Regions from separate parts of the Cellulomonas wangsupingiae genome, predicted to be linked through region 2. Evidence: riboswitches for the same ligand, from Rfam matches in the RefSeq annotation. Region 2 holds a riboswitch; the other holds the start of a gene.
What was found. A riboswitch is a leader RNA that binds a small molecule or an ion and turns the genes downstream of it on or off. The one in region 2 is predicted to bind cyclic di-GMP.

Region 1: another riboswitch for cyclic di-GMP. It lies ahead of NP075_RS00240 (DUF7793 family protein); the one in region 2 lies ahead of NP075_RS11355 (BldC family transcriptional regulator).

The regions. Positions count from the first base shown of each region.
Region 1 is NZ_CP101989.1:48,296-63,493, reverse strand. It holds gene NP075_RS00270 (YyaL domain-containing protein) at 1-1,029, opposite strand, end outside; gene NP075_RS00265 (NAD-dependent epimerase/dehydratase family protein) at 1,143-2,138, opposite strand; gene NP075_RS00260 (hypothetical protein) at 2,260-2,778, opposite strand; gene NP075_RS00255 (ABC-F family ATP-binding cassette domain-containing protein) at 2,885-4,531, opposite strand; gene NP075_RS00250 (thiamine pyrophosphate-requiring protein) at 4,721-6,490, shown strand; gene NP075_RS00245 (NINE protein) at 6,516-7,004, opposite strand; cyclic di-GMP riboswitch class I at 7,168-7,242, shown strand; gene NP075_RS00240 (DUF7793 family protein) at 7,357-7,743, shown strand; gene NP075_RS00235 (diguanylate cyclase domain-containing protein) at 7,749-8,564, shown strand; gene yiaA (inner membrane protein YiaA) at 8,584-9,045, opposite strand; gene NP075_RS00225 (hypothetical protein) at 9,422-9,628, shown strand; gene NP075_RS00220 (phosphoenolpyruvate carboxykinase (GTP)) at 9,832-11,655, shown strand; gene NP075_RS00215 (helix-turn-helix transcriptional regulator) at 11,652-13,115, opposite strand; gene aceA (isocitrate lyase) at 13,553-14,911, shown strand; gene aceB (malate synthase A) at 14,997-15,198, shown strand, end outside.
Region 2 is NZ_CP101989.1:2,430,785-2,445,982, forward strand. It holds gene aceE (pyruvate dehydrogenase (acetyl-transferring), homodimeric type) at 75-2,822, shown strand; gene NP075_RS11310 (hypothetical protein) at 2,907-3,467, opposite strand; gene NP075_RS11315 (PucR family transcriptional regulator) at 3,708-4,940, shown strand; gene NP075_RS11320 (ACP S-malonyltransferase) at 5,046-6,026, shown strand; gene NP075_RS11325 (beta-ketoacyl-ACP synthase III) at 6,023-7,027, shown strand; gene NP075_RS11330 (acyl carrier protein) at 7,107-7,355, shown strand; gene NP075_RS11335 (beta-ketoacyl-[acyl-carrier-protein] synthase family protein) at 7,442-8,686, shown strand; gene NP075_RS11340 (hypothetical protein) at 8,719-9,099, shown strand; gene NP075_RS11345 (DUF3145 domain-containing protein) at 9,528-10,028, opposite strand; gene def (peptide deformylase) at 10,177-10,665, opposite strand; gene NP075_RS11355 (BldC family transcriptional regulator) at 10,823-11,044, opposite strand; cyclic di-GMP riboswitch class I at 11,064-11,138, opposite strand; gene NP075_RS11360 (DUF1206 domain-containing protein) at 11,218-12,000, opposite strand; tRNA gene NP075_RS11365 (tRNA-Ile) at 12,135-12,208, shown strand; gene NP075_RS11370 (phosphatase PAP2 family protein) at 12,264-12,974, shown strand; gene NP075_RS11375 (phosphatase PAP2 family protein) at 13,016-13,699, shown strand; gene NP075_RS11380 (hypothetical protein) at 13,756-14,268, shown strand; tRNA gene NP075_RS11385 (tRNA-Asn) at 14,347-14,419, shown strand; gene NP075_RS11390 (SDR family NAD(P)-dependent oxidoreductase) at 14,614-15,198, opposite strand, start outside.

The sequences.
Region 1 (15,198 bases), 1.7 Mb from region 2:
GGTGGCCGCCCAGTCCAGGGCGCCGTCGTAGCGACGCTCGCGGATCGCCAGCCGGCTCCACGTCGCGGGGTCCAGGGGCACGGGGTCCCGGTTGATCTCGACGCCGTCGTTCGTGCCCGTCCAGAACCAGCCGGAGCGTGGCTCCCACATGCGGTCGACGAACGCGAGCGCGTGCTCGGCGGCGGCCGTCCAGCGCCGGTCGCCCGTGACCTTGCGCAGCATCGTGAAGAACGCGACGCAGTCGACGTTGTGCTCCGTCGACCCGTTGGGCACCGGCTGGTCGCCGCCGTCGACGCCGAACGAGAACCCGCCCAGGGGTGCGGTGGACCAGGTGGTCGTCACGATCCACTCGCCGATGCGCACGGCGGCGTCGCGGTACTCGGGGTCGCGCGTCGCGCGGTACAGCTGCAGCAGCGCGATGCCCGGCCAGGCCATGTCGCCCACGGCCGTGCCCAGGAACCCGAACTGCCACCCGACGTTGGCGTACCCGTCGGCACGCACGAACCCGTCGGGCTGCGGGGTGCCGTCGTAGAACGTGTACGGGCCGACGTTGTAGCCCTGCCGCAGCCGCCCGTCGGCGTGGTCGGGGTCGTGCTGCTGCGCGAACACCAGGCCGTCGCCGATGACCCGGGCCGTCTCGACGCTGCTGCGCCGGCCGTCCGCCAGCAGCGCGCAGACGGCGAGCGCGTTGTCGTAGACGAACGCCGTGGAGAACAGCCCCAGCTCGTCGGTGTAGCTCTGCGCGAGCCGCGGCCCGGTGTTCACGGCCGGGTACGCGTCCGTCGCGGCACGGACGAACGCGACGGCGGCACGCTCGGCGCCGGCCGCGCCGCCGTGGTGGCGGCCGGGGCCGTGCGGCAGCGACGGGCGCGGCCCCCAGGACCGTCCGTCGTGCGCGGCAGCCGCACCGGCACCGGCGACGACGGCCGTGGCCGCGCCGGTCAGCGCGAGGAACCCGCGGCGGCCGAGCACGTGGTGGCCGAGCCCGCGCACGGGCGGCATGACGTGGGTCTGCGGATCGTCCGGCATCGCACGCTCCCGGGGGCAGGGGGGTGTCGCCGCGACGTCGCGGCCCGCCCGCCAGGCTAGGGACCCCGGGCGCCCCTGGGAAGGGGCGCCCCGCGGAGGGGCGCCCCGGCCCGTCAGCCGACGGGAGCGGGCTGCGGGTGCTCGACGCACCACCGGAACGTCTCGCGCACGGCCTCGACCACGTCGTCCGGCTCGATCCCGAGGACGGCGGCGGTCGCCTCGGGGTCGCTGACGGCCCGGCGGTCCTGGAAGCGGAAGCCGTCGACGACGTGGATGCCGTGCTCGACCCCGGCGGCCGCGGCCGCGGCGTCCGCCCGCTCGGCGTGCGGGAGCATCACGTCGAGGGGGACGACCACGACGTCCTGCGGGTCGCGGCCGACGGCCTCGCACGCGAGGCGGTACAGCTCGGCGTACGTCAGCTCGTACGCGTCGATCGCGTACCGCGCCCCGTGCGTGCCGTGCTCGAGCGCGCCGGCCGCGGCCTGCGCGACCTGCCGGACCGTCACGGACGACGTGGATCCGCCGAGCACCGCGACCGGGCCGGGCGTCTGCACCCGGTCCAGGACGAACTGCCACAGCGGGCGGCGCTGCCCGACGATCCCGAAGATGTAGGGCAGCCGCAGCACCATGACGTCCATCGCGCCGTCGCCCTCGAGGTGGGCGACCTCCTCCTGCGCGAGACGCGTCCGGGGGTAGCCGTTGTGCGTGCGGTAGCCGAGGTCCGGCCACCGCTCGGCGAACTCGGCGGTGTACGAGCCGAACAGCACGAAGCGCGAGACGCCCGCCTGCCGGGCGAGGCGTGCGACGCGCTGCGTGGGCCGCACGTTCGCCTCGTGGAACCAGTGCGCCGCCGGGGCCGGCGGCACGGTGCGCTCGTCGGCCCCGGCGGCGTACACGACGGCGTCGACGTCGAGGAGCACGGAGGTCAGCTCGTCGTCGGTCATCGCGCCCAGGTCCGCCCACAGCGTCGCGACGCCCTCGGGGAACGTCACGTCGGTCGCCGCCGGCGGCAGGGACAGGCTGGTGACGCGGTGCCCGCGCGCGACCAGCTCGACGATGGTGTGGAAGCCGAGGAGGCCGGAACCTCCGACGACGAGGACGCTGCTCATGGACGTTCCCTCCGACGCGGTCCACGCGGTGCGTGGCTGTCGCGTCGCAGTCTGTCCGCGCCCCGGCGGGCGGTGTGGGCCCTGGGTCCCGGCACCGCGCCCGCCCGCCGTGGCGAGCGGATCAGCGGCTCTCGGACGGCTCGGGGATCAGCCCGACCGCCGCGCTGAGCACACCCAGGACCAGCGCGGTGCGGGTGTGCGGGTACCGCACCCCGGCCGCCGCGCGTGCCTCTCCGCGGCGGAACACCCACCGCTCGGCGGCGACCGTCGCGACGGTCGAGCCGACCAGCGCCACCGCGGCGGCCGCGCCCATGGCGACCTTGAACCGCACGGACGACCCGGCCCGGACGGCCTCGTCGTCCTGCGCGGCGGCCTCGGTGCCGCCCTCCTGCGCGGCGGCCTCGGTGCCGCCGTCCTGCGCCGCCGCGAGGGCGGCGCGCGCGTCGCGCGCCGACGTGCGCAGCTCGTCCCACTCCTCGCGGGACGTCGGCAGGCTCACCGCGACGACGGGGACCAGGCAGGCCACCTTCGCCCACCCGCGTGCCCGGCGGGAGTGCAGCAGGTCGGGCACGGCGTAGTAGGCGGTCGTGGCCAGCCCGCTCACCACGGCAGCCCGGGCGCGGTCCTTCGGGGTCGTCATGTCGAACCTCCTGGTCGTCGGACCGCCACGCTAACCGGCGCTGACGTGCCCGGGGATCGGTCGCGCGGACGACCGGTCGTCGGCCGCGCGACGGGCGTCGGCCCGGTCAGTCCGGGCGGACCTCGCCGACCCGGCCCTCCTCGACGTGCCAGCGGCGCGTCAGGCGCACGGTGTCGAGCATCCGCCGGTCGTGCGTGACCAGCAGGATCGTGCCGTCGAAGGACTCCATCGCCTGCTCGAGCTGCTCGATGGCCGGCAGGTCGAGGTGGTTGGTCGGCTCGTCCAGGACCAGCAGGTTGACGCCGCGGGCCTGCAGCAGCGCGAGGGCGGCGCGCGTGCGCTCCCCCGGCGACAGCGACGACGCCGGGCGTCCGACCTGGTGCCCGGCGAGCCCGAACTTGGCCAGCAGCGTGCGGACGTCCGCGGTCGTCCAGTCCGGGACCTGGCGGGCGAACGCCTCGCCGACCGGCTCGTCGCCCTCGAACGCGGCGCGCGCCTGGTCCACCTCGCCGACGAGCACGCCGGGCCCGAGCGACGCCGTGCCGGCGTCCGGGGCGAGGCGGCCCAGCAGCAGCGCGAGCAGCGTGGACTTTCCGGACCCGTTCGGCCCGGTGACCGCGACGCGGTCCTGCCAGTCGAGCTGCAGGTCCACGGGCCCGAGGACGAAGTCGCCGCGCCTCACCACCGCGGCCCGCGCGGTCGCGACGACGGCGCCCGAGCGCGGCGCCGTCGCGATGCTCATGCGCAGCTGCCACTCCTTGCGCGGCTCCTCGACGGTCTCCAGGCGCTCGATCATCCGGTCCGTCTGCCGCGCCTTGGCGGCCTGCTTCTCCGACGTCTCGCCGCGGTGGTGCTTGACGTGCTTGTCGTTGTCGCTCGCCTTGCGCCGGGCGTTGCGCACGCCCTTCTCCATCCACGCGCGCTGCATCCGGGCCCGCCCGGCCAGCGCGTCGCGGCGGCTCGCGTAGTCCTCGTACGCCTCGCGCGCCTGGCGGCGGGCGGTCGACCGCTCGTCGAGGTACGCGTCGTACGAGCCGCCGTAGGTGGCGACGCGCTGCAGGCTGCGGTCGATCTCGACCACCGTCGTGACCGTGCGCGCCAGGAACTCGCGGTCGTGGCTGACGACCACGACCGGCGCCTGCGCGCGCTCGACGAACTCCTCGAGGCGGTCGAGACCGTCGGCATCGAGGTCGTTCGTCGGCTCGTCGAGCAGGTAGAGGTCGAAGCGGGACAGCAGCAGCGCCGCGAGGCCGACGCGCGCGGCCTGGCCGCCGGACAGCGCGGTCATCGGCAGGTCGAGGTCGACGCCCAGCCCCAGGTCGTCGGCGACGACGCCGAGCCGCGTGTCGAGGTCCGCACCGCCGAGGGCCATCCACCGCTCGAGGGCGTGGGTGAAGCGGTCGCCCGCGTCGGGCTCGTCGGCCGCCAGCGCGTCCGACGCCGCGTCCATGGCGTGCTGCGCGTCGGCGACCCCGGTGCGCCGCTCGAGGAACGTCCGCACCGTCTCGTCGGCGTGCCGCTCGACCTCCTGCACGAGGTACCCGACCTGCGCCGTGGGGGGCGACAGGGCGATCGAGCCCGCATCCGGAGGCCGCTGACCGGCGAGGATGCGCAGCAGGGTCGTCTTGCCCGCGCCGTTGGGCCCGACCAGCCCGACGACGTCCCCCGGGGCGACGACGAGGTCGAGCCCCGAGAACAGCTGACGGTCGCCGAATGCCGCGGCCACCCCACGGGCCTGGAGTGTCGCGCTCATGCGCCCATCCTCCCGCGTCCCGGGGCCCGACCCCGCACGCGTTCCAGCCGTGCACCCGGCGCCCGCGAGGGGTCGGTCCCGCCGGGAGCGGCGACGTCGCGCGCGGATGCGTCCGCGCGAACCGTCGCGCAGCATGGGTCGCAGGCACCGGCCGCCCCGGCGGTGCCGCACCCGAGGACGGGAGCCGACATGGGCGCGGCGACGGTGGCGGACGGCATCGTGCAGAGGCTGACCGCGTGGGGCGTGGACCGCGTCTTCGGGTTCGCCGGGGACGGCATCGACCCGCTCCTCGCGGCGCTGCACCGGCGCGAGGCCGACGTCGAGCTCGTGACCGCGCGGCACGAGGAGATGGCCGCGTTCATGGCCACGGGGCACGCCAAGTACGGCGGCGGCGTCGGCGTCTGCCTCGCGACGCAGGGCCCGGGCGCCATCCACCTGCTCAACGGCCTGTACGACGCCAAGCTCGACCGCAAGCCCGTCGTGGCGATCGTCGGCCAGATCGTGAGCACGGCCCTGGGCAGCGGCTACCTGCAGGAGGTCGACCTGCACACGCTGTTCAAGGACGTCTGCGCCCAGTACGTGCAGACCGTCGTCTCCCCCGAGCAGCTGCCGCACGTCCTGGACGCCGCGTTCCGCACCGCCCTGGCGACCTCCGGCCCGGCGTGCGTGATCGTGCCGCACGACGTGCAGAAGGCCGACCTGCCCGACGGTGATCAGCATGCGCACGGGCTGGTCAGCTCGTCCACCGCGTTCGCCCGAGGGCACGCGGTGCCGCGCCAGGACGACCTGCGGCGAGCGGCCGACCTGCTGGCCGCCGGCGAGCGCGTCGCGGTGCTCGTCGGCCAGGGCGCCGCGGGCGCGACGGACCAGGTGCGCCGGGTCGTCGAGCGGCTGGGCGCCGGACTCACCACGTCGCTGCTGGGCAAGCCGCTGCTCGACGAGTCGCTGCCGTACCACTGCGGCGTCATGGGGCACCTGGGGACCACCGCGTCGGCGGACCTGATGTCCCGCTGCGACACGCTGCTGATCGTCGGGAGCAATGACCCGTGGACGGAGTTCTACCCGGCCCCGGGTCAGGCGCGTGCCGTGCAGGTCGACGTGACGGGCCGCAACATCGGCACCAAGTACCCGGCCGAGGTCGCGCTCGTCGGGGACGCCGCCGACACCCTGGACGCGCTGCTGCCGCTGCTGCCCGAGCGCACGGGGTGGCGCTCGGAGGTCGAGGTCGCGGTCCGGGAGTGGCACGACGTGGCCGAGCAGCGGGTGCGGCTGCCCGCCGACCCTCTCAACCCCGAGCTCGTGGTGCGCGAGCTGAGCGGCCACCTGCCGGCGGACGCGCAGGTCGCGGTCGACGTCGGCTCCGTCACCTACTGGTACGCCCGGCACCTACGGCTGCCACCGGGCGTGCCCGCTCACCTGTCGAGCACGCTGGCGTCGATGGGTTCGGCGATGCCGTACGGGATCGCCGCGAAGCTGCTGCACCCGGACCGCCCGGTGGTCGCGCTGGCCGGGGACGGGGCGATGCAGATGAACGGCCTGTCCGAGCTGATCACCGTCGCGGCCCGCTGGCGGGACTGGGCGGACCCGCGGTTCGTCGTCCTCGTGCTGCACAACGGCGACCTCGCGGAGGTGACGTGGGAGCAGCGGGAGATGGAGGGCGACCCGCGGTTCGAGACGTCGCAACGGGTGCCGGTGTTCCCGTACGCCGGCTACGCCGAGTTGCTCGGGCTCGTCGGCATCACCGTGCGCAGCCCTCAGGAGCTGGACCACGCGTGGCGCCGCGCGATGGCGGCCGACCGCCCGGTGCTCGTCGAGGCCGTGGTCGACCCCGACGTGCCGCTGCTGGCACCCCGCCAGCCGGAGGAGAAGGTCGAGCAGATGCTGCGCGGCATCGCCCAGGAGCCGGGCAACGAGCGTGCCGCGCAGCGGGTGCGCGAGCAGCGCGCCCACGAGGGCTGATGCCGAGGGCGCCCGGGCCGTCCCGTCAGCCGCGCAGCGGCCGCCCGCGGGCGTCGTGCGCGAAGCGCCCGCGCCGCACGGTCAGCACCAGCAGCCCTTCGGCGAAGCCCCACACCCCCATGACGACGGCGGCGATCCCCAGCGTGAGGAAGCCGCCCACCACCGTGACCGCCAGCATCGTCAGACCGCGGCGCCAGTAGCCGAGGTACAGGCGGTGCAGCCCCAGGCCGCCGAGGAACACCCCCAGCAGCCCGGCGACGACGCGCGACCGCGTCCACGGCCGCACCCTCGCCCACGGGGCCAGCACCCGCGCGAGCCGTCGGGGCGCGGGCGCCACCGGCTCCGTCACGACGTCCTCGACGTCGGCCACCGGCCCCGGCGGGTAACGCACGGTGCTCGACAGCGGCTGGAAGGGCGGGGGCGGCGCGTGCAGCGGTCGACGCGTCACGACGGGCCGCTCGCCGACGTCGTCGTCGTCGAGTCCCAGGTCGGTCCGGTCGATCGTGTCGGTCACGGATGCTCCCGCGGGTGCGTGGCGGATCCTCCCGAGGGTATGCCCGCGTCCCGGATCGCCCAAGCGCCTGCCCGGCCGGCCGGGCAGGTTCTCCCGGAGCGCCACCCCTCGGCACCGGGTGATTCCTCTCATGGAGCACCCTCACCGGGCCGATGCCCCTGGGAAGACGAAAAGGCAAACCCGTCGCGAGGCGGGGACGCAAAGCCACGGGACCCACGCGGTCAGCCGGGCCGCCGAACGAGGGAGCACCTGTGATCAGCCTGCCCACGACCCGGGCCGACGCCCGGCCGACCTGGCCGCGCGAGCGTCGCCACGTCACCCGCACACGCACCGCGAGCCGGGCGGTGACCCGGTGAGCGACGAGGTGGCCGTGTTCACCCACGAGAAGTTCCGCATGTGGCTCCGGTCGGACGGCGTGGTGGAGCTCACCTGGACCCCGCACGTGCCGTCGGGCCTCGAGGACGCGGTCGCGGCGATCGAGGCGATGAGCGGTCTCACCGGTGGTCGGGCCGCACCGCTCCTGGTGCACACGACGGACGCCGGCCCGCAGGACCGGGCGGCGCGGATGGAGTTCGTCCGCCGCCAGGAGATCGTGTCCGCCGTCGCCCTGCTCGTCGGGAACCCGCTCAGTCGCATGATGGCGACGTTCTTCATCAACGTGAGCAGGCCGGAGGTGCCCACGCGGCTGTTCGACGACGCGGACGCCGCCGCCGAGTGGCTCCGGTCACGGCTGGTCTGACGGCGATGGCCGTGTCACCGGAGGCCCACGCCGCTCCGGACCTGGCGGGCCGCCTCGAGGAGGTCGTCCACGTCATCCAGGAGTTCGCCGCCCTGCGGTTCGACGCCCGTGCGACGGTCGGCCGGGCCGGCGACATCGTCGACGCCGTCGCGGCCGGCGTGAACTCGCTCGGTGAGGAGCTCGAGGCGACGTACCGGGAGATCGAGGACCGCATCGCCGAACGCACGGCCGAGCTCGCGATCGCCACCCGCGAGCTGCGCCGCCGAGCGCTCCACGACGACCTGACCGGGCTGGCGAACCGCGCGGCCTTCTGGGAGCGGTTCGCCCACGGCCTGAACGGCGCGGGTCCGCGCGGGAGCGACGTCGCCGTCCTGTTCCTCGACGTGGACGACTTCAAGACGGTGAACGACACCCTCGGCCACGCCGCCGGTGACCAGCTGCTCGTCGAGATGGCGCGACGCCTCACGGACGAGCTGCGAGCAGGGGACGTCGCCGCCCGGGTGGGCGGGGACGAGTTCCTCGTCCTGCTCGACGAGATCCCCACGGCGGAGGCGGCGCTGGCCGTGGCGCACCGCGTCCACGACAGGCTCCGGGCACCGTACGACCTCGGGCCGCACCGACGCACGACGACGACCAGCATCGGCGTGGCCGTGGGGTCGGACGCGCTCACCACGCCCGACGCCATCGTCGCCGCGGCCGATGCGGCGATGTACGACGCGAAGCGCAGCGGCCGAGGGACGTGCGTCCTCTACAGCAGGGAGCGCCACGGCGAGCCGATGTTCGTCGACGGTGGAGCGTCCCGGCCCTCGCTGCCGGCATGACCGTCAGCGGCCGCGCCGGTCACTGGTGCCAGACGGTCGCCTGCACCTCCGGCTCGGCGGGCGTCGGACGCGGCGCGGGCCCGGCCGCGGCCAGGTCGCGGATGTTCTTCTGCACGGCGATGACGGCGAACAGCGCCATCGTGTAGCCGAGCCCGTAGAAGCCCTTCTCCGACAGCGTCAGCGTCGAGTTGACCAGGCCCACGGCCACGAGCAGCAGGGACACCAGGACCATGCTCCAGGACAGCCCGAGGAAGATCCCGGTGACGGGCACGCCCTCGGCGCGGTCCCGGACGGACTTCTGCAGCGCGATCGCCGAGTACAGGCCGAGCAGCAGGAGCGTGCCGTAGAAGCCCTTCTCGGACAGCAGCATCTTCGCGTTCCACAGGCCGATGGCGAACGCGCTGACGGCGATGATCAGGGCCACCCACGACGCGCCGACGAATGCGGCGGTGGGTCGGGCGGGGACGGGGTGCTGCGACATGGGGGCACTCCGGTGGTCGGGGCGCCGGCACCCTGCCGGCAGTCGGACGATGGTCCCGGGCCAGGGCTCCGGCCGCAAGGACCTGGGCGTCCCGGCACCCGGATGCGTCCGTCGTGCGCGGGGTGAAGTAGACGAAGAACAGGAAGACCGTGGACAGCAGCGCGTCGGACGGCGTGCTGAGCACCGTCCGGGCGTCCCCGGGCGTGCAGGGCCGTGCAGGTGACGCCGCCGAGGACCACGGTCGTCGCGGTGGAGCCGGTGAGGGCGTACACGAACACCATGGCGGGCAGCACGGCCCCTGCCAGGTACAGCACGAAGGTGGCCGGCAGACCGAGCAGGTACTGCCGCGGCGACAGCACGCCGACCACCGTCGAGGGTGGGCGACCTCGGCATCGACGTCGACGTGCACGTCTTGCGGGTGGGGCGCGACGGCAACGCGGGTGCCGACGTCCGGCTCGGCGCCGCGGTCCTGCTCACGAGCACCGACCCCGACGGGCTCGCGCACGACGTCGACGTCCTGAGCAGCGCTGCGTGGTTGCGCGCGGCGGACGCCGACGTCCGGGGTGCGTTGGCGCCTCGCTGACGACCGGCCGCACCAGGTCCGCGACGTGCGCCGCTGCCCCGTCCTCTTCCGCTGCCGGGAAGATCCCCCGGACTTCTCCCCCCGCGCGACTCGCCGCGGCGCTCCCGCGGGTCCACGGTGGAGATGCGGCTCCGGTGCGGTGCCGCATCTGCACGGACCACGGCCACGGCGGCGACGCCGTGCCGCACGGGAAGGGACGGACGATGACGACGCTCGAGACCCCGGCCACGGCGACCTACGCCCCGACGCCCCACGCGGACCTGCGCGCCTGGGTCGCGGCGACGGCGGCGCTGACGCTGCCCGACGAGGTCGTCTGGTGCGACGGCTCGCCCGAGGAGTACGCGCGGCTGTGCGAGCTGCTCGTCGCCCAGGGCACGTTCGTGCGGCTGGACCCGCAGCGCCGTCCCCGCAGCTTCCTGGCGCGCTCCGCGCCGGACGACGTGGCGCGCGTCGAGAGCCGCACCTTCATCTGCTCGCAGCGCGAGGCGGACGCCGGCCCGACGAACAACTGGCGCGACCCCGCCGCGATGCGGGCTGAGCTGCGCGGCGTCTTCGCCGGCTCGATGCGCGGGCGGACCATGTACGTCGTGCCGTTCGCGATGGGTGCGGTCGGCTCACCGCTCGCCGAGTACGGCGTGGAGCTGACGGACTCCCCGTACGTCGCGGTGAGCATGCACCTGATGACGCGCGTGGGGACGGCCGTGCTGGAGCACCTCGGGTCCGACGGCGCGTTCGTCCCGGCCGTCCACAGCGTCGGCGCACCCCTGGCACCGGGCGACGACGACGTGCCGTGGCCGTGCAACCCCACCAAGTACGTCGTGCACTTCCCCGAGACCCGCGAGATCTGGTCGTACGGCTCCGGGTACGGCGGCAACGCGCTGCTGGGCAAGAAGTGCTTCGCGCTGCGGATCGCGTCCGTCATGGGCCGCGACGAGGGCTGGCTCGCCGAGCACATGCTGCTGCTGCGGCTGACGTCACCGCAGGGGCGCGCCTTCCACGTCGCCGCGGCCTTCCCGTCGGCGTGCGGCAAGACGAACCTGGCGATGCTCAGCCCGACGCTGCCCGGCTGGACGGCGCAGACGATCGGCGACGACATCGCGTGGATGCGGCCGGGGCCCGACGGGCGGCTGCGGGCCATCAACCCCGAGGCCGGGTTCTTCGGCGTCGCCCCCGGCACGGGGCCGCGCACCAACCCCGCCGCGGTCGAGATGGTCGCGAGCGACACGATCTTCACGAACGTCGCGCTGACCGACGACGGCGACGTGTGGTGGGAGGGCCTGACGCCCGAGCCGCCGGCCCACCTCGTCGACTGGCGGGGCCAGGACTGGACGCCCGACGCGGGCCGGCCCGCCGCCCACCCGAACTCCCGGTTCACGGTCCGCGCGGACCGCTGCCCGACGATCGCCCCGGACTGGGACGACCCCGAGGGCGTGCCCGTCGACGCGATCCTGTTCGGGGGCCGTCGTCCGTCGACCGTGCCCCTGGTGGTGCAGGCGCGCGACTGGGCGCACGGGGTGCTGCTGGGCGCCACCGTGTCCTCCGAGCAGACCGCGGCCGCCGAGGGCACCGTCGGTGAGCTGCGGCGCGACCCGTTCGCCATGCTGCCGTTCTGCGGGTACCACGTGGCCGACCACTGGGCGCACTGGCTGCGCGTCGGCGAGCGGCTGGGGGCCGGCGCGCCCGCGGTGTTCTGCGTCAACTGGTTCCGCACCGACGCCGACGGGCGGTACCTGTGGCCGGGGTTCGGGGACAACGTCCGCGTACTGGCGTGGGCGCTGGGACGGCTCGACGGGTCGTCGGCCGCGGTCGACACGCCCGTCGGCCTGGTGCCCGCCCCGGGCGCGCTCGACGTCACCGGGACGGACGTCGACGACGACGGGCTCGCAGCGCTGCTGGACGTGCCGACGGATGCGTGGCGCCAGGAGGTGGCGCGCACCGCTGCCTGGTTCGACGAGGTGGGGGAGCGCGTGCCGGCCGCGGTGCGGGACGCGCTGACCGATGTCGAGCAGCGCCTCTGGCGGGCCTAGGACCGAGGCGCGTGCCGCTCGAGGAACTCGTACACCTCGGTCTGGTCCACGCCGGGGAACACGCCCACCGGCAGCGCGGCCAGCAGCGACGCGTGCGGCCGCGCGCTCGGGAACGCCTGGTCCTCCCAGCGGCTCGCGAGCGCGCGGGGCGCCTCCCGGCAGCACGACGCGTCCGGGCAGCGCGACGCCGAGCGCTCCGTCGTCTCGCGCCCGCGGAACCAGCGGACGTGCGCGAAGGGCGTCCCGACGCTCACGGAGAAGGCACCCTGGGAGGACCCCTGCACGCGCGACGTGCACCAGAAGGTGCCCGACGACGTGTCCGTGTACTGGTAGTACGGGCTGAACCGGTCGTCGAGCGTGAACACCACGCGCGCCGTCCACTGCCGGCACACGGGCTGCCCCTCGATCGCCCCCAGCGGGTCCGACGGGAACACGACGCCGTCGTTCTCGTACGCCTTGTGCAGCGTGCCGCCCTCGTGGACCTTCATGAAGTGCACCGGGATCTGCAGGTGCCGCGTGGCGAGGTTGGTGAAGCGGTGGGCCGCCGTCTCGTACGGCACGGCGTAGGTGTCGCGCAGGTCCTCCACCGACAGCCGCCGCTCGGCCTTGGCCTCGCCGAGGAACGCCACGGCCGACGCCTCCGGGATCATCAGCGCCGCGGCCAGGTAGTTCGCCTCCACGCGCTGGCGCAGGAAGTCCGCGTAGTCGACGGGCTCGGAGTGCCCCAGCACGTGCGACGCGACCGCCTGCAGCAGCGGCGAGCGTGAGTCGTTGTGCGCGGCACCGGCCTGCGGCAGGTAGATGCGCCCGTGCGCGAGGTCCGTGACCGTGCGCGTCGAGTGCGGCAGGTCGGCGACGTAGTGCAGCGTGAAGCCCAGGTGCGCGGCGATCTCCGCGGTCGCGCGCTGCGACAGCGGGCCGCCGTGGTGCCCGACCGCGTCGAGCAGGGTCCGCGCGTGCTCCTCGAGCTCGGGGAAGTAGTTGTCCTGGGCGCGCATCCGGGCCCGCAGCTCGGTGTTCGCGCGCCGCGCCTCCTCGGGCGTCGCCGCGTTCTCCGTCAGCAGCCGCTGCACCTGGTCCTGCAGCGCGACCAGCGCCTCGAGCGCGTCGGACGGCAGGGAGCGACCCACCTTCACCGTCGGCATGCCGAGGCTGGCGAACAGCGGGCCACGCTGCGCCCGCTCGAGCTCCACCTCGAGCGCGGCGCGGCGCGTCGGGGGCTCGGGGCTGAGCAGGTCGCGCAGCGGGACACCGAGCGCGTCGGCCACCTGCGCCAGCAGCGACAGCTTGGGCTCGCGGTGCCCGTTCTCCAGCATCGACACCTGCGACGGCGCCCGGCCGATGGCGCGCCCGAGGTCGTCGAGCGTCATGCCCCGCGCGGTGCGCAGGTGGCGCACCAGCCGTCCGAGCACGAGCGTGTCGAGCCCGGCGCCGCCGACCGCGCCGCCGGCCTCGACCACCCGCCCCCGAGAGGTCGGTCCAGCCCTCGACGCCGTGCCCGGCGCGATACGGGCGGGCGAGGGGTCGGTCGCACGTCGGGGGTCCGGGGTCCGGGGCGTCGTCGTCGTCACCGAGCCAGCGTCACACCGTGGGAACGATCCCGTCCAGGAGAAGTACCTCGATCCTTCCCGGGCCGGGCGCCTGACCTGGGTGGATGTGCCGATCTTCCGCCCTGAACCGGCCGATCCGCTGGGAAGAACCGTCGCCCTTCACACCCAGCGGTCGGAGCCGCGTCACGACCCACGTCTGTTGCGTGCTGCGGAAGAGTCCCCGATCTTCCGCAGCCGCGACCGCCCCACAGCCCTCGTCGAGCAGGCACGTTGGTCGTGGGACGCCGCCCGGCTCCCCGACCGGACGCCCTCCGGGGCGACGCACCGACGACGCGAGAGGCACGACGATGACCGCTCCCACCACCCCGCTGGACGACCTGCAGGCCCCCACCGCCGCCGTCGCGGGTGCGGTCGACGTCCGTCCCGGCGCGCAGACCCGCACCGCCGAGGACCTCGAGCACGAGTGGCGCACCGACCGGCGCTGGGCCGGCATCGAGCGACGGCACACGGGCGCCGACGTCGTGCGGCTGCGCGGCTCGGTCCGGGAGGACCCCACCCTGGCCCGGCGCGGCGCCGAGCGCCTGTGGGAGCTGCTGCACACCCGCACGCACGTGCCGGCGCTCGGGGCGCTGACGGGCAACCAGGCCGTCCAGCAGGTCCGCGCGGGGCTCGAGGCGATCTACCTGTCCGGCTGGCAGGTCGCCGCCGACGCGAACCTGTCGGGCCAGACGTACCCCGACCAGTCGCTCTACCCGGCCAACTCCGTGCCGGCCGTCGTGCGGCGCATCAACAACGCACTGCTGCGGGCGGACCAGATCGACGTCGCCGAGAACGGCACGCCGACGCGTGACTGGCTCGCGCCGATCGTCGCCGACGCCGAGGCCGGATTCGGCGGCCCGCTCAACGCGTACGAGCTGATGCACGCGATGATCGCCGCCGGTGCCGCGGGCGTGCACTGGGAGGACCAGCTCGCCGCGGAGAAGAAGTGCGGCCACCTGGGCGGCAAGGTCCTGGTCCCGACGTCGCAGCACGTGCGCACGCTGTCCGCGGCACGGCTCGCGGCCGACGTGGCCGGCGCCCCGACGGTCGTCGTCGCCCGCACCGACTCCCTCGGTGCGGACCTGCTGACGTCCGACGTCGACGAGCGCGACCAGGAGTTCCTCACGGGCGAGCGCACGGCCGAGGGGTACTTCCGGGTCCGCCCGGGCCTCGACGCGGTGGTCGCACGGGCGCAGGCGTACGCACCGCACGCCGACCTCATCTGGGTCGAGACGGCGACGCCGGACGTCGCGCTGGCCGTCGAGTTCGCCGAGCGGATCCACGAGACGTTCCCCGGCAAGCTCCTCGCCTACAACTGCTCGCCGTCGTTCAACTGGCGCGCGCACCTCGACGACGCGCAGATCGCCCGGTTCCAGCGCGAGCTGGCGGCCCACGGGTACGCGTTCCAGTTCATCACCCTCGCCGGCTTCCACGCCCTCAACGAGTCGATGTTCACGCTCGCCCGCGGCTACGCCGAGCGCGGCATGAGCGCCTACGTCGACCTGCAGACGGCCGAGCTCGCCGCCGAGGCCGACGGCTACACCGCGACCCGCCACCAGCGGGAGGTCGGCACGGGCTACTTCGACCAGGTCGCCACCGCGATCAGCCCCGACAGCGCCACCCTCGCGCTGGCCGGCTCCACCGAGACGGCCCAGTTCCGCCACTGACCCGCCCGGCCCGACCTCTCGCGGCACGCCGCTCGACCCTCCCGCAGAGGTCCCCTCCACGCTGACCACGAACCAGGAGAACGCCATGACCCTCACCGACACGTCGCCCCGGGCGGCGAGCCTGACCTCGCCGTTCGCGCACCCCCGGCTGACCGTGACCGGGCCCCCGGTCGAGGGCACCGACCTGGTGCTGTCGCCCGAGGCGATGGACTTCCTCACCGCCCTGCACGAGCGCTTCTCGGGTGGGCGGCACGAGCTGCTGCTCGCCCGGCAGCGGCGCCGCGAGC
Region 2 (15,198 bases):
CGGGTGCAGGACTGGAGCGTACCGGGGCGCCACACGCACGGCCCCGGGAACGCACGAGACGCGAAGGAGCACCGGTGGCTTCCATCGACGAGACGGGACCGCTGATCGGCGGCCTGCTCAGCCAGGTCCCCGACATCGACCCGGAGGAGACCGGTGAGTGGGTCGAGTCCCTCGACGGGCTGATCGAGGACAAGGGCGGACCGCGGGCGCGGTACGTGCTGATGAGCATGCTGCGGCACGCACGCGCGCGCAACGTCGCGATCCCGGCGTCGCTCAACACGCCGTACGTCAACACCATCGCCGTGCACAACGAGCCGTACTTCCCCGGCGACGAGGTCATGGAGCGGCGCTACCGCTCGTGGATCCGCTGGAACGCGGCCGTCATGGTCACGCGCGCGCAGCGCCCGGGCGTGGCGGTCGGTGGGCACATCTCGTCGTACGCGTCCGTCGCGACGCTCACCGAGGTGGGCCTCAACCACTTCTTCCGGGGCAAGGACCACCCGGGCGGCGGCGACCAGGTCTACTTCCAGGGCCACGCCTCCCCCGGCGTCTACGCCCGCGCGTTCCTCGAGGGCCGGCTGTCCGAGCACCAGCTCGACGGGTTCCGCCAGGAGCTGTCGCACCCCGGCGGCGGTCTGCCGTCGTACCCGCACCCTCGCCTGGCGCCCGAGCTGTGGGAGTTCCCCACGGTGTCGATGGGCCTGGGCCCGGCGTCCGCGATCTACCAGGCGTGGACCAACCGGTACCTGCACAACCGCGGGATCAAGGACACCAGCCAGCAGGACGTGTGGGCGTTCCTCGGCGACGGCGAGATGGACGAGCCGGAGTCGCGCGGCATGCTGCAGCACGCCGCGCAGCAGGGTCTCGACAACCTCACGTTCGTCGTCAACTGCAACCTGCAGCGTCTCGACGGGCCGGTGCGCGGCAACGGCAAGATCATCCAGGAGCTCGAGGCGCAGTTCCGCGGCGCCGGCTGGAACGTCATCAAGGTCATCTGGGGCCGCGAGTGGGACACCCTGCTCAACGCCGACAAGGACCGCGCGCTGGTGCACCTGATGAACACCACGCCCGACGGCGACTTCCAGACGTACCGCGCCGAGAGCGGCGCGTTCATCCGTGAGCACTTCTTCGGCCGCGACCCGCGCACCAAGCAGCTCGTCGAGAAGATGACGGACGACGAGATCTGGGCGCTCAAGCGCGGCGGGCACGACTACCGCAAGCTCTACGCGGCGTACAAGGCCGCCCGTGAGCACACCGGCCAGCCGACGGTGATCCTCGCGCACACGATCAAGGGCTACGGCCTGGGCTCGGGCTTCGCGGGGCGCAACGCGACGCACCAGATGAAGAAGCTCAAGGTCGAGGAGCTCAAGACGCTGCGCGACTCGCTGCACATCCCGATCACGGACGAGCAGCTCGAGGAGAACCCGTACCTGCCGCCGTACTACAACCCGGGGCCGGACGACGAGGCGATCCGCTACATGCTGGACCGCCGCCGCCAGCTGGGCGGGTTCGTGCCCGAGCGCCGCACCGAGCACACGAAGCTCTCGCTGCCCGGCGACAAGGTGTACGAGGGCCTCGCGAAGGGCTCGGGCACGCAGGAGGTCGCCACGACCATGGCGCTCGTGCGCCTGTTCAAGGACCTCGTGAAGGACAAGGAGTTCGGGCACCGCCTGGTCCCGATCATCCCCGACGAGGCCCGCACGTTCGGCCTGGACTCGATCTTCCCGAGCGCGAAGATCTTCAACACCAACGGCCAGAACTACATGGCCGTGGACCGCGCCCTCATGCTCTCGTACAAGGAGTCCGAGGCCGGGCAGATCATGCACACCGGCATCAACGAGGCCGGTTCCGCGGCCGCGTTCCAGTCGGTGGGCACGTCGTACGCCACCCACGGCGAGCCGCTGATCCCGTTCTACTTCTACTACTCGATGTTCGGGTTCCAGCGCACCGGCGACCAGTTCTGGGCCGCCGGCGACCAGATGGCGCGCGGGTTCCTCATCGGCGCCACCGCGGGCCGCACCACGCTGACCGGCGAGGGCCTGCAGCACGCGGACGGTCACTCGCCGCTGCTCGCCGGCACGATGTCGCACGTCGTGCACTACGACCCGGCCTACGGGTACGAGATCCGGCACATCGTGCGCGACGGCATCGAGCGCATGTACGGCGACGGGTCCGACGGCCGTGACCAGGACGTCATCTACTACCTGACGGTCTACAACGAGCCGATGGTCCAGCCGGCGGAGCCCGAGGGCGTCGACGTCGAGGGCATCCTCAAGGGCATCCACCTGATCGCCCCGGCGCAGGGCGACGGGCCGCGCGCCCAGATCCTCGCGTCGGGCGTGGCCGTGCCGTGGGCGCTCGAGGCGCAGCACCTGCTCGCCGAGGACTGGGGCGTGCGCGCCGCGGTGTGGTCGGTGACGAGCTGGAACGAGCTGCGCCGCGACGCCCTGGCCGCCGAGCAGCACGCGTTCCTCCACCCCGGCGACGAGGTCCGCACGCCGTACCTCACGGCCAAGCTGCAGGGCGCCGAGGGCCCGTTCGTCGCGACGACCGACTACGACCACCTCGTCCCCGACCAGGTGCGGGCGTGGATCCCCGGGCGGTACGCGACGCTCGGCGCCGACGGGTTCGGGTTCTCCGACACCCGCGCGGCCGCCCGCCGGCACTTCAAGATCGACGGGCCGTCGACCACGGTGCGCGTGCTCCAGCAGCTCGTGCTCGAGGGCAAGGTCGACCCGTCGGTCCCCGCGCAGGCGATCGAGCGCTACCGCCTGCACGACGTCACCGCCGGCACGTCCGGCAACACGGGCGGCGACTCCTGACGCGCCGCTGACGCACCGACGCCCCCGGCCGAACGGCCGGGGGCGTCTGTGCGTGCGGGGCCGGCGCCCGGGGCGCCGGCGTCGTCAGGTGCCGGGGATGGCCTGCTGCGCCTGGGCGATCTCGCGGGCCAGCTCGGCCTTGAGGTCCGCGACCGCGGCCTGGTCCGGGTAGAGCTCCAGCGACGCGAGGTGCTGCTTGGCCTCGAGCGGCCGGCCCGCCGCGATCGCCGCGAGCACGAGCTCGCGTGCGACCTCGGGGACGTGGTCGCGCGGACGCCAGTGGCCCACCCCCAGGTTGAGGGCGTCGACCGGCTGGCCGGCCTCGGTGAGCAGGGCCAGCCCCTGCACGAGCGCCTGGCCCGACGTGTCGCGCTCGGCGGCCGTGGTCAGGCGACGGATCGTGCCCTCGTGGTCGTCACGCAACGACAGGCGTGCGACCTCGATCAGCGGGTACCAGGCGCGGGGGTTGCCCGCCAGCTCCTCGCCGAGCGACCAGACCGCGAGGTCCGCCGCGTGCTGGCGCTCGTGCTCGACGTTCGGCGCCGTCAGCGGGTCCTCCTCCGGGACGGACTCGGCGGCGCGGCGACGCACGATCTCGGCGAGCGCCTGGAAGGCGCGCTCGTTGTTGGGGTCGTCGCTCAGCATGGAACGCAACGCGTCCTCGTGGAGCGTGTCCCCGCGTCGGGAAGCCGTCGTCGGGCGACGCGCCCCGACCCGGGAGGCCGAGGAGGGTCGCCGCATGAGCTGACGCAAGCGGGGCAGGAGAGCCATGCGGCGACCTTATCCGTTCCGTCCCATGCGCAACCATCCGAGCGCACCCGAAGGGGCGCACGGCACGCACACAGGTTTGTCGACTTCCCACAAGCCCCGCCCTATGCTCGCGGCATGGCGACGCTCCCGAGGACTCCGGCGACGCGGGGGCCGCGCCGCGCCGCGCCCGCCGGACCGGCGGCTGCGCCCGGCCCGCAGGACCAGAGCGAGACGCAACGCCGGGTGCGTGACGGCACGGGTCTGCTCGCGACCGCCGCGATGCGCCGCCTCGACGCCGACCTCGAGTGGTACCGGGCGCTGCCGGCCGAGGACCGCTCCTGGGTCAACCTCGTCGCGCAGGCGGGCATCACGGCGTTCGTCACCTGGTACGCGGACCCGTCGCGCACGCCCCACGGCGTCGGCGAGATCTTCGCGAGCGCCCCGCCCGAGCTCACGCGGTCGATCTCCCTGCAGCACACCCTGCAGCTCGTGCGCGTCGTGGTCGACGTCGTCGAGACGCACTCGGACCGCCTCGCGGCACCGGGTGCGGAACGTGAGCTCCGCGAGGCCGTGATGCGGTACTCGCGGGAGGTCGCGTTCTCCGCGGCCGAGGTCTACGCCCGTGCGGCCGAGGTCCGCGGCGCCTGGGACGCGCGCCTCGAGGCGCTCGTGGTGGACGCGCTCGTGCGCGGTGACGCGGACGACGCCCTGCGCTCGCGGGTCGCGGCGCTGGGCTGGGGCGGTCGCGGGTCGACCCTGGTGGTCGTGGGCACCGCCGCGGCGCAGATGGACGAGGTCCAGGCCGCTGACCTGCGCCGGGCGACCCGACGCGCCGCCGACGACGCGCTCGTCGGGATCCTCGGCGACCGGCTGGTGGTGTTCCTCGGGGGCGAGGGCGACCTGCGCGCCGCCGCGATGACGCTGCTGCCCCGGTTCGGCCCCGGCCCCGTCGTCGTCGGGCCGACCGCACCCGGCCTGGCCGAGGCCACCGGGTCGGCCCGCGCCGCGCTCGCCGGTCTCGCCGCCGCCCCGGGCTGGCAGCAGGCCCCGCGTCCCGTGCACGCGGACGACCTGCTGCCCGAGCGCGTGCTGGTGGGGGACGCGGAGGCCCGCCGGGCACTGGTCGAGCGCGCCTACGCACCGCTGGCCGCCAGCCAGGGCGCACTGCTCGACACGCTGTCGGCCTACCTGGGCGCGGGACGCTCGCTGGAGGCGGCGGCCCGCACCCTCTACGTCCACCCCAACACCGTGCGCTACCGGCTGCGGCGCGTGGCCGACGTGACCGGGTGGGACCCGCTCGAGGCGCGCGAGTCGTACGTGCTGCAGACGGCGCTGGCGGTCGGGAGGCTCGACGCCGCGGCGCGCTGACCACCGGCTGGCAGGCGGGCTTTGTACAGGTCCGACAAGCCTGGGTCCCGAGGTTGGTGCGCGCCGCGACCGGGCCCACGGTCGGGTGCCGGGCACAGTTGTCGGGTGCTCGTCGTCGCCTGCCCCGGCCAGGGTGCCCAGTCCCCCGGCATGCTCGTCCCGTGGACGGAGGTCGACGGCTTCGCCGACGCGCTGACCCGCGCGGGCGACGTCGTCGGTCTCGACCTGCTGGCGCACGGCACCACCTCGGACGCGGGGACGATCCGCGACACGGCCGTGGCGCAGCCCTTGCTGGTCGCCACCGCGCTGGCGAGCCTGCGGGCGGTGCTGGACGTCGTCGGGACGACCCGCTCCCTGCCGGACGCGGCAGCGGGCGTCGTGGACGTCGTGGCGGGCCACTCGGTCGGCGAGCTGGCCGCCGCCGCCGTGGCCGGCGTCGTGACGGAGGACGAGGCGCTCGGGCTGGTCGCGGTGCGCGGTGCGGCCATGGCGCGCGCCGCGGCGACGGAGCCGACGGGGATGAGCGCGGTCCTCGGCGGCGACCCCGCCGACGTGCTGGCTCGTCTCGAGGCGCTCGACCTGGTGCCGGCGAACGTCAACGGGGCCGGCCAGGTCGTGGCCGCCGGCTCCCTGGCTGCGCTCGCCGCCCTGGCCGACGCGCCGCCCGCGCGCGCACGCGTGGTGCCCCTGCAGGTCGCCGGCGCCTTCCACACCCGGTACATGGCACCCGCCGTCGACGAGCTGGCGCACGCCGCCGCGGGCGTCGCTCCCCACGATCCCGTGGTGCCCCTGCTCGCCAACGCCGACGGTGCGCAGGTCGCCGACGGCCGTGACGCCCTCGCCCGCATCGTCGCGCAGGTGGCGCGGCCCGTGCGGTGGGACCTGTGCCAGGCCACGCTGCTCGCGCTGGGGGTGACGGCCCTCCTGGAGGTCGCCCCGGGCGGTGTCCTGACCGGCCTGGCGCGGCGTACGCTGCCCGGCGTCGAGACCCTCGCCCTGAAGTCCCCCGCCGACCTCGACGCCGCACGCGACCTCGTCCGTCGGCACGCCGGGACCCCCCTGACCGCACAGGAGAGCCAGTCGTGACCCGTCCGACCCTGACGCAGGCCACCGGCCCCGCGCACACCCGCATCCTCGGCCTCGGCGGCGTCCGCGGTGAGCGCGTGGTCCCCAACGACGACCTCGTCGGGCCCATCGACTCCTCCGACGAGTGGATCCGCCAGCGCACCGGCATCGTCACCCGGCGGCGTGCCGCCGAGGGCACCGACGTGCTCGACCTCGCCGAGGGGGCGGCCCGCGCCGCCCTGGCCGACGCCGGGCTCACGGGCGCGGACATCGACGTCGTCATCCTGTCGACCGTCACCTACTTCCGTCAGACGCCGGCGGGTGCCGCCGTCGTCGCGGACCGCATCGGCGCGACCCCGGCCGCCGCGTTCGACATCTCCGCGGCCTGCGCCGGCTACTGCTACGGCATCGGCCAGGCGGACGCGCTCGTGCGCGCCGGGACGGCGCGGCACGTGCTGGTCATCGGCGCGGAGAAGATGAGCGAGTTCGTGGACCCCACGGACCGGTCGATCTCGTTCCTGCTCGGCGACGGTGCCGGTGCGGTCGTCATCGGCCCGTCCGACACGCCCGGGATCGGCCCGACCGTCTGGGGCTCGGACGGCGGCCAGGCGCACGCCATCGGGCAGACGCACTCCTGGCTCGCCACGCGTGACGAGGGCGCGGGGTGGCCCACGCTGCGCCAGGAGGGCCAGTCGGTGTTCAAGTGGGCGGTGTGGCAGATGGCGCCGGTCGCGCAGAAGGCCATGGACGCCGCGGGCGTCGCGCCGCAGGACATCGAGGCGTTCGTCCCGCACCAGGCGAACATGCGGATCATCGACCAGATGATCAAGCAGCTGAAGCTGCCGGACACCGTCGTGGTGGGCCGCGACATCGCCGACACCGGCAACACGTCGGCGGCGTCGATCCCGCTCGCCACCGAGCGCCTGCTGCGCGAGGGCCAGGTCGGCTCCGGTGCGCTGGCGCTCCAGATCGGCTTCGGCGCCGGTCTCGTCTACGCCGCCCAGGTCGTCGTCCTGCCCTGAGTCACCCCCGCCGGCCGGCGCACGCCCCGGCTGTACCGTTCAGCACGTCCCTGCACCACCCGACATGAGGAGACACCCGATGGCGCACAGCGAGCAGGAGATCCTGGCCGGCCTGGCCGAGATCGTCAGCGAGGAGACGGGGCTGCCGACCGACTCCGTCCTGCCCGAGAAGTCCTTCACCGACGACCTCGACATCGACTCGCTGTCGATGATGACGATCGTCACGCTCGCGGAGGAGAAGTTCGACGTCCGCATCCCCGACGACGAGGTCAAGAACCTCGCCACGGTCGGCGACGCCGTGAGCTTCATCGCCGGCGCCCAGGCCTGAGCCTGCACGCCGCACCCCGCGTGCACCCGGGCGGTGCGCAGGACCTCACGGCCGTGCGCACCGCCCGCCTGAACCGAGGAGAACCCATGAGCACCGTCCCCGAGGTCGTCGTCACCGGCCTGGGCGCCACCACCCCGCTCGGTGGTGACGTCCCGAGCACGTGGCAGGCCGCGCTCGCCGGCGAGTCGGGCGCGCGCGCCTTCGACAACGACTGGGCCGAGCGGTACGACATCGCCGTGAACTTCGGGGCGACGCTCAAGGTCCCCGCCGACCAGGTGCTGCCCCGGCCCGAGCTCAAGCGCATGGACCCGTCCGCGCAGTACGCGATCATCGCGACGCGCGAGGCGTGGGCCGACGCTGGCTCGCCCGAGGTGGACGGCGACCGCCTCGGCGCGGTCGTCTCGTCCGGGATCGGTGGCATCTGGACGACGCTCGACGGCTGGGACACGCTCCGTGAGAAGGGCGGCCGACGCGTGCTGCCCATGACCGTGCCGATGCTCATGCCGAACTCCCCGGTCGCGTACGTGTCGCTGGAGCTGGGGGCCCGCGCCGGTGCGCACGCCCTCGTCTCGGCGTGCGCGTCCGGCGCCGAGGCCATCGCCTACGGCGTCGAGATGATCCGCAACGGCCGGGCCGACGTGGTCGTCGCCGGGGGGACCGAGGCCACGATCCACCCCATGCCGATCGCCGCCTTCGCGGCGTCCCGCACGCTGTCCACCCGCAACGACGACCCCGCCGGGGCCTCGCGCCCGTACGACGTCGACCGCGACGGGTTCGTGATCGGTGAGGGCGCGGGCGTGGTGGTCCTGGAGTCCGCCGCGCACGCCGCCGCCCGTGGAGCGCGCGTCTACGGCCGGGTCGCGGGTCTGGGCCTGTCGGCCGACGGCTACCACCTCACCTCCCCCGAGCCGTCCGGCGACGGGCAGATCCGGGCGATGCGCGCCGCGATCGCGGACGCGGGCGTCGCCACGACCGACGTCGTCCACGTGAACGCGCACGCGACCTCCACCGTGGTCGGCGACCTCATCGAGGCGCGGTCGATCCGGGCGGTCCTGGGCGACGACGCGGACCACGCCGTGCTCTCGGCGACCAAGTCGATGACGGGACACCTGCTCGGCGGGGCGGGCGCGCTGGAGACGATCTTCACCGTCCTCGCGCTGCACGAGCGCACGGCGCCGCCCACGATCAACGTGGCCAACCCGGACCCGGAGCTCGTGCTCGACCTGGTGCGCGACGAGCCCCGCGCGCTGCGGGCCGGACCCGTGGCCGCGATCAACAACTCGTTCGGGTTCGGCGGCCACAACGTCGCTCTCGTGGTCACCTCCGCCTGACGGCTCCCTCCGGGCGCGCTAGCGTCGGGCAGGTGAGCACCTCTCAGCAGGACGACGGCGCGCGACCCTCGGCGCTGGTGCGCCTGCTCGACCAGGCGCTCGTCGGTGGCCCGGAGGTGCGCACGGTGCACCGCGTCAGGGCGGGCGTCGTCCTGCTGGGCGTCCTGGTCCTGCTCGTGATCGCCGTGCCCGTCGTGATCTCACGGGTGGGGCGTGACGACGTCGAGCTGGCCGTGGGCGTGGTCTTCGTCGTCGTGCTGGGAGCCGGCGGCCTGGTGTGCCGCGGCGTCGGCGAGCACAGGTCGAGCCAGGTCTGGAAGTCGACGGGGTACTTCCTCGGCGCTGCCGCGTACGGCGCGTCCGCGACCGTGGCGCTCGTGAACGGGCTGCACACGCTCCTGCGGGGGTCGTAGCCCGGCCGCGCGCGTCGCCGACACCTCGCCCGGCAGCGCGAGCGCTACGCGTGCGCTGCCGTCGGCGCGCAGCTGCACGTACGTGTGCTCGGCGACGCCCTGCAGGACGTCGGGGTCGGCGAGGAAGAGCGCGGTCGGGAGACCGTCGGCGACCATCGCCCGCTCGCCGACCACCCACGTCGCGACCACGCCGGCGAGGCTCGTCAGCCGGGCATCGGCGTCCTCCGCAGGCGACAGACGCACCCCGCCTGCGGTCCGTCTCACCCGGATGGCTGTCGACGCACCCGGCGGACCCGGCGCGTGGGAGGGACGGTAGCGGAGGACGCCTCGCGCGCCGAACCCGCGCGGGAGATAGGAAACGATTCACCACGCGGGCGGGCGGCCCGCCCACCCGCACGGCGAGCCGCCCGCCCTCGCCGACGACGAGGTCAGCCGACGCGGTGCAGCCAGCGCACGGGCGCTCCGGCGCCCGCGTAGCGGAAGGGCTCGAGCTCGTCGTCCCAGGCCTGGCCGAGCGCGAGGTCGAGCTCGGCGCGCAGCCGCTCCGGGTCAGCGGCGTGCTCCAGCGCCGCACGGATCCGGTCCTCGGGGACGACGACGTTGCCGTGCACGTCCGTCGCGGCGTGGAAGATCCCGAGCTCGGGCGTGTGGCTCCAGCGGGACCCGTCGACACCGGCGCTGGGCTCCTCGGTCACCTCGTACCGCAGGTGCGCCCACCCGCGCAGGGCGGAGGCGAGCCGTGCGCCCGTGCCGGGCGCGGCCTGCCACGAGAGCTCAGCGCGGTAGAAGCTCGGACCGGCCGGCTGCGACGTCCAGTCCAGGCTCACGCGTGCGCCCAGCGCGTTGCCTGCCGCCCACTCGACGTGGGGGCACAGAGCGCGCGGCGCAGAGTGCACGAAAAGTACACCGCGGGTGACGGCACCGGCCATGTGGTCCTCCCGGATGGGTTCGAGGGTCGCCTTCCCCAACGACCTCGTCCCCGACGGGAGCCATCACGGCGCAGCTTCTCGCACGCGGCGTGCACGGCACAGGATGCCCCATGCGTCACCGCAGGTCCAGCGGACGCGCGGAACCGGCTCAGAGCTGCTCGCGGATCGCGCGCATCGCCTTCTTGCGCACGGAGCGCTCCAGCCGGTCGAGGTACAGCATCCCGTCGAGGTGGTCCACCTCGTGCTGCAGGCAGCGCGCCATGAGCTCCGTGCCCTCCACCACGACCTCGCGGCCGTCGAGGTCGGTGCCGACGACGCGCGCGTACCAGGCGCGGTGCGTCGGGTACCACAGGCCGGGCACCGAGAGGCAGCCCTCGTCGCCGTCCTGGTACTCGTCCTCGGACAGCTCCACGATCACGGGGTTCAGCACGTAGCCGACCTCGTCGTCGATGTTCCAGGAGAACGCCCGCAGGCCGACGCCGATCTGGTTGGCCGCGAGCCCGGCCCGCCCCTCCATGTCCACGGTCTCGAGCAGGTCCTCGACGAGCGAGCGGACGCGGTCGTCGACGGTCGCGATCGGGTCGCAGGGCGTGCGAAGGACGGGGTCACCGACGATGCGGATCTCACGCAGGGCCATGCCCCGATCCTTTCACGTCGGACGGACCGCACGGGTCGCCCGTCGCGGCTGGGGCGCCGGCACGCCGACGGTGCGCAGACGACATGACGCCGGCGGTGACCAGGGTCACCGCCGGCGTCATGTCGTGTCGTGGCTCCGTCGTCTCCGACGGCGCAGGTCACTCCCCTGCGCGCTGCTGCGGGACGCCGGTCAGGAGCTGACGGACCTCGGCCTCGTGGAAGCGGCGGTGCCCACCGAGCGTCCGGACCGCGGACAGCTTGCCGGCCTGCGCCCACCGCGTCACCGTCTTCGGGTCGACGCGGAACAGCACCGCGACCTCACCCGGGGTGAGCAGCGAGCCCTGCGTGAGAGGGGCCTCGTGGGACGTGTGAACAGCCATGGCTGGTACTCCTTCGTCGTTCGGTAGCTCGGCTGGCCCAGAGGGCCCCGTGGCTTTGCGTCCCCACCTCGCGGCGGGTTTGCCGTTGTCGCTGACATCCCCAACTATGCCCCGAACTGGACAACTGTGCAAGAACCGCCGCCGTGCCAGATCTGTCCGGAGCGGGTGAAAAGTCACAGCCTGCCGAAGCGGGACCTCACGCCACAATATGCCCCGAAAGCGACGAGCCCGAGCGCCACGAGCAGCAGCAGGACCGGGCCGCCCGGGGCGTCGCGCAACGTCTGCAGCGCGCCGTCGAGACCCGTGGCCTCCTGCGCGTCGGCGTGGACGGCCGCCACGACGAACAGGGCACCGACGATGCCCAGCGCGACACCCTTCGCCACGTAGCCCACGATCCCGGCCCGCTCGGCGACGCGGCCGGCGGTGCCGGCCGGCAGCCGGCGCAGGTCCTGCAGGAAGCGACGCCGCAGCCCCTTGTGCACGTGGTACGCGGCGACGGCGATGGTCCCCAGACCGACGGCGCCGACCAGGAAGCGCCCGCCCGGCGCCTGCATCAGCTCGGCCGTCATGGACGACGTCTGGCTGCCGCTGCCCGTGCCGGAGCCGCGCGCGAACGCGAACGCGGTGGCCCCCAGCGCGAGGTACATCACGGCCTTGCCGCCCGCCTTGGCACGGTCGGACGTCCGGCCCGCCGCGCCGCTGACGGCCGCGGCGGCGTACCAGGCACCGAGCGCCGCGAAGGCCACGACGGTGATCCAGAGCACCACGGTGCCGAACGGCGTGCTCGCGATCTCGGAGAACGCCCCCGACTGGTCGGCGCTCCCACCCGAGGAGCCCACCGCCAGCTGTGCCGCCAGCACCCCGATGAGCACGTGCACCAGCCCGCTGGCGGCGTACCCCGCCCGTGCGCCCAGCTCCCACGCGCCCTGCCGGGACGACGTCGCGATCGTGGCCATGTCACCTCCTCGACGCGGGCTCCCCCACCCTCCGACGCGCGTCGGTACCCGCAGTGATGGTGGCAGCGACCGGCGTGGTCGGCATCCGCAGGGCCGGGCTGCCCGGCCGAGCGCGTCGGTAGGCTGCCGTCCGCGGGCCAGTAGCTCAGTCGGTCAGAGCAGCGGACTCATAATCCGTCGGTCGTGGGTTCAAGCCCCACCTGGCCCACCGACGTCCGCACGCCCGGCGTGCGGGACCCGCGGGCCACCCCTACTGTCTCGCCATGCTCGCCGCCCGCGACCGTCGCCGCGCCCTGCTGCGGGCCGCCGCGCTGGGCGCCGCCGTCACGCTCCCCGTCGTCGTGCTGGCCGTCGTGGTGCGCGGCGAGTCGGGCACCCTGGTGCGACTCGACGAGGCCGCGGTCGTCGGGGCGACCGACGTCACGCGCCGGTCGCCCACCCTGCGGACCGTGCTCCTCGTCTGGCAGGAGGTCTTCGCTGCCCGCTGGCTGAACCTGGTGCTCGTGCCCGCGGTGGGCGTCTGGGCCTGGCGCCGCCACCGACTGCACGACCGGGTCGTGTGGGCCGCGACGACCGTCGCCGCCGGGTGGGTGCTGCAGCTCGCCGCCAAGGGCCTCGTCCAGCGCACGCGGCCGGTGATCGACGACGCGGTCGCCCACGTCCCCGGCTCGAGCTTCCCGTCCGGGCACGCCACGAACACGACCGTGGTCGCCGTGGCGCTCACCGTGCTGGTGTGGCCGGTCCTCGGGCGCACGGCGCGCGTGGTCGTCCCGACGACGGCCGGGGTCCTGGTCCTCGCGACCGCCGCCGACCGGGTGCTGCTGGGTGTCCACCACCCGACCGACGTCGTCGCGGGCATCGTCCTGGGCACCGCCATCGCCGCCGCGTCGTTCGTCGGCTTCCGCCACCGTGCCGCCGCGCCCGCAGGCGGCCGCGCGCCGGCCGCCACCCCGACCGCCGCCGACTCCCCGTGATCCCGCCCGAGGTCCTCGCGACCCCGACCCCCGGAGGACCTGTGCACGCGTTCTGGCACCGCTACGAGATCGACACCAGCAGGCCGGACGGCCGGCAGGTGCGCCGCGATCTCGTGCGGCGCGTCCTGCTGCCGGCCGCCGCGCTGTGGTGCGTCGTCGTCGGCACCGGCCTGCTCGTCACCGGCCCGCTGGGCGGCCTGCCGGCCGAGGCCTCGATCAACGAGTGGTTCGTCACGCAGCGGACACCCGCGCTCGACGCCGTCACGACGGTGCTCTCCGCGATCGGGCAGACCGAGTTCCTCATCGGTGCCTGTCTCCTGGCCATGGCCCTGATCTGGTGGCGCACGAGGCAGTGGTGGTACGCGATCATCCCCGGCCTGGCGGTGGCGGTGCAGGCCGTGATCTTCCTCACCTCCGCGCTCGTCGTGGGCCGGGAGCGTCCCGAGGTCGAGCACCTCGACCACGCACCGCCCACGTCGAGCTTCCCGAGCGGCCACACGGGCGCGGCGACCGCCTTCTACCTGACCATGGCCTTCGGCGCCCAGCGCATCACGCACCCCGTGGCCCGCTGGGCGGCGACCGTCCTGTGCGTGCTCGTCCCCGTCGCGGTCGGCGTCGCTCGCACGTACCGCGGGATGCACTCGCTCAGCGACGTGGTCGTCGGCTTCCTCAACGGCGCGACGTGCGCCGTCATCGCGTGGAACTACCTGCGCCGCACGACGTGACGCCGCCCCGTCGGCCCGCGGCCGGGCCCGGCGGCGCACGCGGTTACGGTGGTGCCGTGGCCCTGTTCTCCCGGCGACGCCGGCTGCCCGACGACCTGCGACGCGTCCTCGACCTGCGCGGTGACGCGATCCTCGCGACCGCTCCCCTCGACGACGGGCGGTGGCTCGTCGCGACGCGCCGCGCGCTGCACCTCGTCTCGGACGCCGGCGCCGCGCGCACCGCGTGGGCGGACGTCGACCGCGGCTCGCTCGACGCCACGTCCCGCACGCTCACGGTGCACTGGGTCAGCGGCGCCCGCGCCGAGCTGGTGCTGGCACCGGACGTCGACGCGTGGGACCTGTCGCAGGCGTTCCGCGAGCGTGTCCAGCGCTCGGTGGTGCACGTGGAGCACGTGAGCCTGCCGGGCGGAGGGTCGCCGGTGCGCGTGGCCCTGCGCCGCGACGAGGACGGCGCCCTGTTCACGCAGGTCATCGGCGACAGCACGGTCGACCTCGAGGAGCCGGACGTGGCCCGCCGCGTGGCACGCGCCGAGGCGCACGTGCGCGCCGAGGCCGGCCTGGCACCGTGAGACCTCGTCCGGCCGCGGCCCGGGCGCCGGTCGTGTCGGCCGCACACCCCGGAGCCTGCTAGGGTTTTCCCCGCACGATCCCCCGTAGCTCAATTGGCAGAGCATTCGACTGTTAATCGAAGGGTTACTGGTTCGAGTCCAGTCGGGGGAGCATCGCAGCAGGTCAGACGACGAGCGGCGCCCCGAGAGGGGCGCCGTTCGTCGTCTGGGCCCAGATCCGTCCGTGGGCACTGCACCTGGCGGTCCGTGCGGCGCGGTTCCCTGCGCGCGGTGACGGGCAGGACGTGAACCTACGAGCTCTCGGCCACGAGGCGAGTGACCGTCGTCCTCGGGCTGGTGGCGCGCCTACGGGGCGGCCGGGTGGAGCAGCTCGGCCATGCCGAGCCGCTCCACGAAGGCGGCGCGCGCCTGGTAGGCCGCCCAGTTCACGTGCTCGACCCCTGCGTCGGCGTCGTCGATGACCGTGCGGAACGGCTTCGCCCCGAAGGGCAGGGCCAGGACCCGGACGACCTCCTTCGCCACGCCCTCGGCACCCTGGAGCGGTCCGGGTCCCAGGAGGCCCGCGGTCGCCTGCTCGTTCGCGGCGACCAGCGGGTCGAGCGCCCGGTAGGCGCTGGTCCGCTCGAGGTCGCTCGCACGGCCGGCGTTCGGGAAGTGCTCGGTGCCCTGCGTGATCGGGCCCGGCATGACGATCACCGTCTCGATGCCGAACGCGTTGGCCTCGTAGGCCGTGGTGACGGCGAGGGCGTCCATGGCCGCCTTCGAGACGACGTAGGGCCCGAGGAACGGTGGCGTCGTGACGGGGATGGTGCTGCCGACGTACAGCAGCGTGCCCGACCTCCGCTCGCGGAAGTGCGGCAGGACGGCGCGGTTCACCCGGTGGACGCCGATGGTGTTGACGTCGATCAGGTGCAGGAGCTCGTCGGGCGT